Regions from separate parts of the Arthrobacter sp. MDT2-34-1 genome, predicted to be linked through region 1. Evidence: predicted binding sites of a transcription regulator. Region 1 holds the regulator's gene; the other holds the start of a gene.
The links. The regulator LexA, encoded in region 1, represses DNA repair genes until DNA is damaged. The targets are predictions, from matches to a motif close to TCGAACANNTGTTCGA.
Positions count from the first base shown of each region.

Region 2: AC5RVV_RS06500 (HNH endonuclease signature motif containing protein) is a predicted target of LexA. The motif match lies at 1,512-1,527, and genes of this name have one in related genera.

Region 1 covers NZ_JBNHGO010000004.1:30,533-34,709, reverse strand. The annotation lists gene AC5RVV_RS16020 (ATP-dependent DNA helicase) at 1-1,638, shown strand, start outside; gene lexA (transcriptional repressor LexA) at 1,750-2,499, opposite strand; gene AC5RVV_RS16010 (LysM peptidoglycan-binding domain-containing protein) at 2,796-3,149, shown strand; gene AC5RVV_RS16005 (histidinol-phosphate transaminase) at 3,222-4,177, shown strand, end outside.
Region 2 covers NZ_JBNHGO010000001.1:1,404,067-1,408,243, forward strand. The annotation lists gene asd (aspartate-semialdehyde dehydrogenase) at 1-1,009, shown strand, start outside; gene AC5RVV_RS06500 (HNH endonuclease signature motif containing protein) at 1,558-3,699, shown strand; gene AC5RVV_RS06505 (hypothetical protein) at 3,722-3,973, shown strand.

The DNA of each region.
Region 1 (4,177 bases):
GCGCCGGCGGCACTGTTCAGCCTCGGCGAGGACGCGGTGCCGCATCCTTCTCCGGCCGGCGCAGCGTCGGCTTCCGGCGCCTCGGGCGCGCTGGGCAAGGAAGTCGTGCGCCTGCGCGAGTGGGCGCACGAGACCGAAACCGGGGATCGGGATGAACTGGTGCCCGGTGTCAGCGATCGGGCCTGGCGGCAGGTCTCCGTCGGCTCCATGGAGTGCCTGGGCGCCCAGAAGTGTCCCCTGGCCGCCGAGTGCTTCAGCGAACTGGCACGGGGCCGCGCGGCGGAGGCAGACATCGTGATCACGAACCATGCCATGCTGGCCATCAACGCCTTCGAGGGCGTCGCGGTACTCCCGGACTATGACGTGGTGGTCATCGACGAGGCCCATGAGCTGCAGGACCGCGTCACCAGCGCCGTCGCGGGGCAACTCTCCGCCGCCATGGTGCGTACCGCCGCCTCGACGGCACGCAAACACACGGGGATCAGCGTGGAGCCTTTGAACTCCGCCGCCGATGCGCTGGAGGACGTCCTGCAGTCGGTGCCCACCGGCCTGCTGGCGGCCGGCCTCCGCGAGGAGCATGAGCTGGTTCTTGCGCAGGTACGGGAAGCGGCCCGCGCGGCGCTCTCCGACTCGAAGCCCGAGGGTGCGGGGGCAGCGGACGGCGGACGGCAGATGGCGCGCTCACGGCTCGCGGCCGTGCTGGAACTGGCCGAACGGCTGCTGTCCGCTCCGGACTCCCGGGAGGTCATCTGGGCGACCCGTCCCAGCACCTATGGCGAGGCCGGCGACTACGCCGCCAATGACGACCAGCCGGCAACGTTGAACATAGCGCCGCTCTCGGTGGCGTCCCGGCTGCGTGAGGGCTTGTTCGACGACCATACCGTTGTGCTGACATCGGCGACGTTGTCGGTCGGGGGGACCTTCGATGCCGTCGCCGGGTCGCTCGGACTGCTCGGAGCCGGCGCGCCCGCCTATTCCAGCGTGGACGTGGGCAGCCCCTTCGATTACCCCAGGCAGGGCGTGCTCTACGTGGCGTCGCATCTGCCGAAGCCGGGCCGGGGCACCAGCCCGGAACAGCTCGATGAACTCGAGGAGCTGCTGCTGGCCTCGCGCGGCGGCGCCCTGGGCCTGTTCTCCTCGCGGCGTGCGGCAGAAGAAGCCGCGGCCGAGATGCGCGGGCGCACCGACCTGACCATCCTGTGCCAGGGCGAATCGTCGATGGGCGCGCTGGTCCGCCAATTCGCCGAAGAGCCCGACACCTGCCTGTTCGGCACCATGACGCTCTGGCAGGGCGTCGACGTTCCCGGTTCCGCGTGCCGGCTCGTGGTCATCGACCGGATTCCGTTCCCCCGGCCGGATGACCCGCTCACGACTGCCCGAACCCGGTCCGTGGCGCAGTCCGGGGGAAACGGTTTCATGACGGTCTCGGCGACCCATGCGGCCGTGCGGCTGGCCCAGGGAGCCGGCAGGCTGATCCGCGCGTCAAACGACCGTGGAGTGGTGGCCGTGTTGGACTCCCGGCTGGCGACGGCGCGCTACGGGAGTTTCCTCCGCAGCGCCCTGCCGCCCTTCTGGAGTACCAAGGACGGCGCCACGGCCCGCCAGGTCTTGGAAAGGCTGGCTACGGCCTCAGCCTGAACGGGCTGGGGGCACGCCCGTTCCGGAGCGAGCGGGGCCCTGCCCGGGGACCGCCCGTGCGGGCAGGGGATCCCGGGGTGGCTGCAGCGCGGACCGGGGAGACCGGGCGCGTCAGAGGGCCCGCATCACCGAGACAACCTTGCCCATGATGGTTGCGTGGTCGCCCAGAATCGGTTCGTACTGGGTATTCTGCGGCAACAGCCAGGTATGGCCGTCGCGCTGCCGGAAGGTCTTGACCGTTGCTTCGTCGTCGAGCAGCGCCGCCACGATGTCGCCGTTCTCGGCCGTGTGCTGCTGGCGGACCACGACCCAGTCGCCGTCACAGATGGCCGCATCGATCATGGAATCGCCCGAGACCCTGAGCATGAACAACTCGCCGTGTCCCACCAGTTGCCGCGGCAGGGGCATGACGTCCTCGACCGCCTGGTCCGCCAGGATCGGCCCGCCCGCTGCGATCCTTCCCACCAGCGGCACCATCGCCGTGTCGGATGACGTGGTCAGCTCGGATACGGCGACGCCGCTGGAGCTGCGCAGCTGTTGCGGTTCATCGACTCCGACGATTTCCACACCCCCGTGCTCGAGTGTCAGCGGGGTCAGGATTTCCATGGCACGGGGACGCTTGGGGTCCCGCCTGATGTAGCCCATCTTCTCCAGTTGGGCCAACTGGTGCGTGACGCTGGACAGGCTTGCCAGACCGACCGTGTCACCGATCTCGCGCATGGACGGAGGGTATCCGTGGGACATGACGGAGCGCTGGATGGTTTCCAGAATCTTCTTCTGCCGCGGCGTCAGGCTGCGCCCCACTTTGACGGGCCGGCCGCGTCGCTTCGCTCCGGCAGTGGTGGTGGTCTCTTCCGACATGTCCGGCCCCGGTCTCCCCGTAGTGGTCCCTGCGCCGGCGCCGTAGCGGAACCGCACATGGACTGTTGTCTCAACTGTTTTGTCGGTGGCGGCTGATGCACTGCTCTTACTGCCGCCCGACGCTTACAACGCTAGGCGAGGCGGTAGCGAATTTCAAACATTTGTTCGACTGAGTCTCGACAATGTTCGATCACCAGTGCTAAAACTGTAAGAGACGCATTCGAAGATACGTTCGAATATCGTTGCAAGACGATCGAAACCAGCCGAAATAGATCGAATATCGGAAAGGTGGCACCATGTCCGCCCAGCTCGCACCGCAGCCCGCCGGCCTTCGTACCAGCACAGGCCTGCGGCTGACCCGCCGCGGCCGTTTGTTGCTGATCGGCCTGCCGCTGATGCTCGCCGCGGCCGCAGCCCTGACCCTGATCGGTTTCTTCACGGCTCCGGCAATGGCCGCCGCCGGGGGGCTGGGACCTGGACCGGCGGCGACCGTCACGGTCGTCAGCGGCCAGACACTGTGGGACATCGCAGTGCAGTCCGCCCCGGACCGCAACCCCCACGATGTCATTTTCGAGATCGCGCAACTGAACGGTCTCCAGGGGGACGTCGTCCATGCCGGACAGCAGCTGCTGGTCCCGTCGGCGCGCTGAGGCAGCCGTAATATGAGCTGCTTCGGCCCGCCCGATTCCTGCCCCGGGCGGGCCGAAGCTTAAACTGGACCGGTGAGTGAGCAGCTAGAACGCCTGAACCGCCTGCCGTTGCGGGAAAATCTCCGGGGCCTGGAGCCGTATGGCGCGCCCCAGCTGGAGGTTCCCGTCCTCCTGAACGTCAACGAAAACACCCATGGCCTGCCCGATGCTGTCCGTCAGGCCATCGTCTCGGCCGTCAGCGAGGCTGCCGCGGGTCTGAACCGGTATCCGGATCGCGAGTTCACGAAGCTGAGGACGGCGCTGGCCGGCTACTTGGGGCACGGCCTCACCGCAGAGAACATCTGGGCCGCCAACGGATCGAACGAGGTCCTGCAGCAAATCCTCCAGGCCTTCGGCGGCCCCGGCCGCACCCTGCTGAGCTTCCCGCCCACCTATTCCATGTACCCGCTGCTGGCCAGCGGGACGGACACGGATTATCTGGCCGTCCCGCGGGGGGCAGACTTCACGCTGTCCCCGGACGCTGCCGCCGCCGCTGTGGCCGACTCCGGGGCAAACGTGGTCGTTCTTTGCTCGCCGAACAACCCGACGGGCACCGCCCTGGGTCTTGAGGTCGTGGAGGCGGCGTATGAAGCGGGGGAGGCCTCCAAGGCCATCGTGATCGTGGACGAGGCCTACGCCGAGTTCGCCCACGCCGGAACGCCGAGCGCGCTGACGCTGTTGCCGGGGCGGGAGCGGCTCATCGTTTCCCGCACCATGAGCAAGGCCTTCGCGCTGGCAGGCGCCAGGGTCGGGTACCTCGCCGCCGCACCGCAGATTACCGATGCGCTGCGCCTGGTCCGCCTGCCCTACCACCTGTCCGCCGTCACGCAGGCAACGGCCCTGGCCGCGTTGGACCATGCCGATGCGCTGCTGGCCAACGTCGAAGACATCAAGGCGCAGCGGGACCGCATTGTCGACGGGCTGGCCGAGCTGGGACTCGACCCGGCGCCGTCCGACTCAAACTTCGTGTTTTTCGGCGGGTTGGAGGA
Region 2 (4,177 bases), on a different contig from region 1:
GTCGAACGCCGGCGGCGACGCCCCGTCCTTTGCTGCGGGTGCGGGCAAGCTGCAGGATGCGTACGACATCGAGACGCTGGCAAAGCTGCCGATCATCCTGACGGCGCAGGGCGGCGACTACACCGCCGAGGTGTACCCGAAGCTGCGCGACGCCGGCTGGGACGGCCTGTGGATAGACGCGGCGTCCACCCTGCGGATGCAGGACAGCTCCATCATCGTGCTGGACCCGGTCAACCGCGACGTGATCGACGCCGGCCTGGCGCGGGGCGTGAAGGAATTCATCGGCGGCAACTGCACCGTCTCCTGCATGCTCATGGGCCTGGGCGGCCTGTTCAAGAACGGCCTCGTCGAGTGGGGCACGTCCATGACCTATCAGGCGGCCTCCGGCGGCGGCGCCCGGCACATGCGCGAACTGCTGAACCAGTTCGGTACGCTGAACGCCGCGGTGGCCGACGAGCTGGCGCAGCCCTCCTCCGCCATCTTGGAAATTGACCGTAAGATTTTGGCCCAGCAGCGCAGCCCCGAACTGGATGCCTCCCAGTTCGGCGTGCCGCTGGCCGGTTCCGTGATCCCGTGGATCGACAAGGACCTGGGCAACGGACAGTCCAAGGAAGAATGGAAAGCCCCCGCCGAGACCAACAAGATCCTGGGCTTGAGCGACGACAAGCGGATCCCGTTCGACGGCCTGTGTGTCCGTATCGGCGCCATGCGGTCGCACTCGCAGGCCCTGACATTGAAGCTCACCGAGGACCTGCCGGTGGCCGAAATCGAGCGGATCATCGACGCCGACAACGAGTGGTCCCGCGTGGTTCCCAATACCAAGGAAGCCACCATGGAGCACCTGACGCCGGTGGCGGCCAGCGGCACGCTCGAGATCCCGGTCGGCCGTATCCGCAAGCTGGAAATGGGTCCCGAGTACATCAGCGCCTTCACCGTGGGCGACCAGCTCCTGTGGGGCGCGGCGGAACCGTTGCGCCGCATGCTGCGCATCGCCACCGGCAACCTCTAGGACCTGCCGGCAGGAGTGCCGGAGCCGCTTCGCGAGCCGCGAAAGCCATAGTGGCCTGAGGCCACGAGGAGCCCGTCCCTTTGGGGACGGGCTCCTGCTGTTTAGGGACGGGCCCCTCCCCTTTGATGACGGTCCCCTGCTGGGGTGGGCTCCCGCTGGTGGCAGTTCGCTTTTCCGGCGGCGCAGACTGCCCATGGAAGTCCCGCTGCGCCGTATCCTGAGCTGTCCACATCAAGACGCTATGCAGGCGATCCCGTCCTCCACCGGCGTGTGACGGCTCGGCGTCGAATCGTTCGCCTCCCGACTTGTCCTGCACAGGCATGGAGGTTCCGCATTCAGCCGTCCGCCTACTCAGTTGTCCTACACAGGGCAGGACGGTCCCCCGTTCAGCCGTCCGCCTGCTCAGTTGTCCTACACAGGGGAATGACGGTTCCCCGTTCAGCCATTCGCCGGCTGAGTTGTCCTACACAGGCAGGTGTCGACGGCAGGTTGTGCACTTTCCTCGAAGACCCGTTCTACCCGCGGCGTGGGCTGCGTAGCGTTGAAGTATGGCAGCGGAACCGTTGGACGATGCGCAGGAGCCGGAGGAATCCTCCGGCACCCCTGCCGCGCCCGACAATGGTGCCGCGCCGGACAATGGTGCCGCGCCCGACAATGGTGCCACCGAATCAGCACCGGTGCGGCGGGGGTGGGCGAACGACTGGCAGGAGCTGGAACCGGCAGAACTGGCCGGCCTGCTCTCCGGCACCGACCCCGCGACCCTGGACGACTGGTCGACCCTCGACTACCTCCAGGCGGTGCGCAAACACGAGGCCTGGACCCAGTCCCACAGGCTGCGAGCCGTGCACCGCCTGGCCGTGCTCCGCCCGGCAACCGGGCCCGACGCCGGGGCACCGGACGGGATCTGCCGGCACGCCGCCGCCGAACTCGCACCCATCCTGGCCCTGCCCCGCCAACGCGCGGCCGCGGAACTGGCCGACGCACACCAGATCGCCACCTGCCTGCCCGCCACCCTCGCCGCCCTCGACGCCGGCGACCTCGATCTGCCCCGCGCCACCGCCATCGCCCGCAAAGGCGCCGGCCTGCCGCCCGAGGCCCTGGCCCGCTACGAGGCCAAGGTTCTTCCCGGCGCCGGGACCATCACCCTGGAATCCGTGCAGGCCCGGGCCCGCACCGCCCGCGACCGACTGCACCCCGAACCCCTCGAGACCCGGCACCGCGCCGCGATGGAACGCCGCACCGTCCACTACCAGCCCCAGGACGACGGGATGGCCGAACTCTACATCCGCGCCAGCGCCGACAAAGCCCTGCTCGCCTACAACCTGATGCAGGCCCACGCCCGCAAACTCCAAACCGTTGACGAACCCCGCACCCTGGGCCAACTCCGCGCCGACGTCTTCACCGACATGCTCCTGCGCTACCCCGGCCACGCCTACCAGCCCACGGCCACCGCCACAGACACCGGACCCGCCGCCGACGACACCGCCGCCACCCAAACAGCCACCGCCAACGACGAGGCAGCGGCCGACAACCAAGGAGCAGCCGGCCCGCGGCGACCGACCCGTTCCGGAACGGTGATCGGATCCGGGACCGCGACGAACACAACGACACCGGCAACGACAGCCACAGGCGCTCCACCTGGCGCCCGCAAGAAAACCGGCTCCCAAATCCCAGACGCGGAAGTTGCGGCGGACTCCGACCGCAACACGGCAGCCGCAGGCGCTCCACCGGGTACGGCACGGCAAGGTCCCTGCACCTGCGGGGGCGGGAACGTTACCGCGTCCGTCGCCGTGACCGCGCCCCTGCACACCCTGCTCCGGCTCGCCGAAGAACCCGGCGACCTCACCGGCTACGGACCCATCCCGCCCGATATGACCCGCGACCTTGCCGCCCTCGCCAAGTCCTGGCTGATCGTCCTCACCGATGACTACGGCAAAGCAACCGCCGCCGCCAAAGACCTGCGCCACCCGCCCGAATGGCTCAAACGCCTCGTCCGGCTACGAGACCGCCACTGCCGCGACTACGGCTGCACCGTCCCGGCGGACCACTGCGAGATAGACCACACGATCGCCTGGGAAGACGGCGGCCAAACAGTCCTGGAAAATCTCAGCGCCAGGTGCAAACCCGGGCACAAAACCAAACACCACGGCGGCGGAACCGTCACCCAAGACCCCGACGGGACCCTCCACTTCACCACCCGCTCCGGCCACACCCACACCACCACCCCCGACGAAGGCTGGACACTCACGCTCCCCGCAGCACCCGGCGCAGAAGAAGCCACGGAAAGCCCGGGCAACGGGGCCAAAAGTCCCCGACGCTGTACCGGCGGCGAGGGCGACACCGGCGACGAAGCCACGGACGGCCCATGGGACAACACCCCGCCACCGTTTAACCGACCCAACGTGAAACCAACAGCAAGAGGATTCAACAGTGACCAGGTATGCGAGGCCCAAGGCGCGAATCGAGGATGTGCTTCGGGAGTTCTTCGTCCAACAACGTCAGGTGAGACCAATCCAGCTCGACCGCTCACTCAGGTTGGAGGCTCACCTGCGGCGCTTCCTGGAGACCTGCGGTCCTGCCTACCTCTCAGAAGAATGGTGGATGATGCTTCAGTTGGAACAGTGCTTCGAACCGCAGGGTGCCTTCGCGCGGTTACTGCCCGCCGATTATTTGCTGGCACCGATGCATGAGTTTTTGTCGCCCGATTGGCTCATGGACCACGGTACCGACCGGTTGGTCCAAGTGAACCACAGCTACCGACTGGTCTGCTGGCTTTGCGGCAGCGGGCTGGTCAATCTTCGTGCGCTTCGCCCGAGCATCATCCGCTTCATGATTCGGCATGACGAGCTTTCCGCACATTCGAAGCGCCGCGTTGAACGGCAGCGCATTCCACGACCGGCAGGAGCACCGCAGGTCGAGGACCCGCAGGCTGACGCGACGATCAGACGGGAAGACCTTCCCTAGGAGCATGCCGCGCCAGACAGGGTCCCCGAATGTCCGAGGACCTCTCGCTCGGCGCGGCCTGGACGCACGACGCCGAGTCCGCACACACCTCTTGGGGATCGCCAACGAAGTGAGGCGAGGTTCGGTTGCCGCTGTGGACCGCCCGGCTTCCCGCACGTACTCTCTTGGTGAGCCCGGCTAAGCAGCGGCATCCCGGCCGTCACC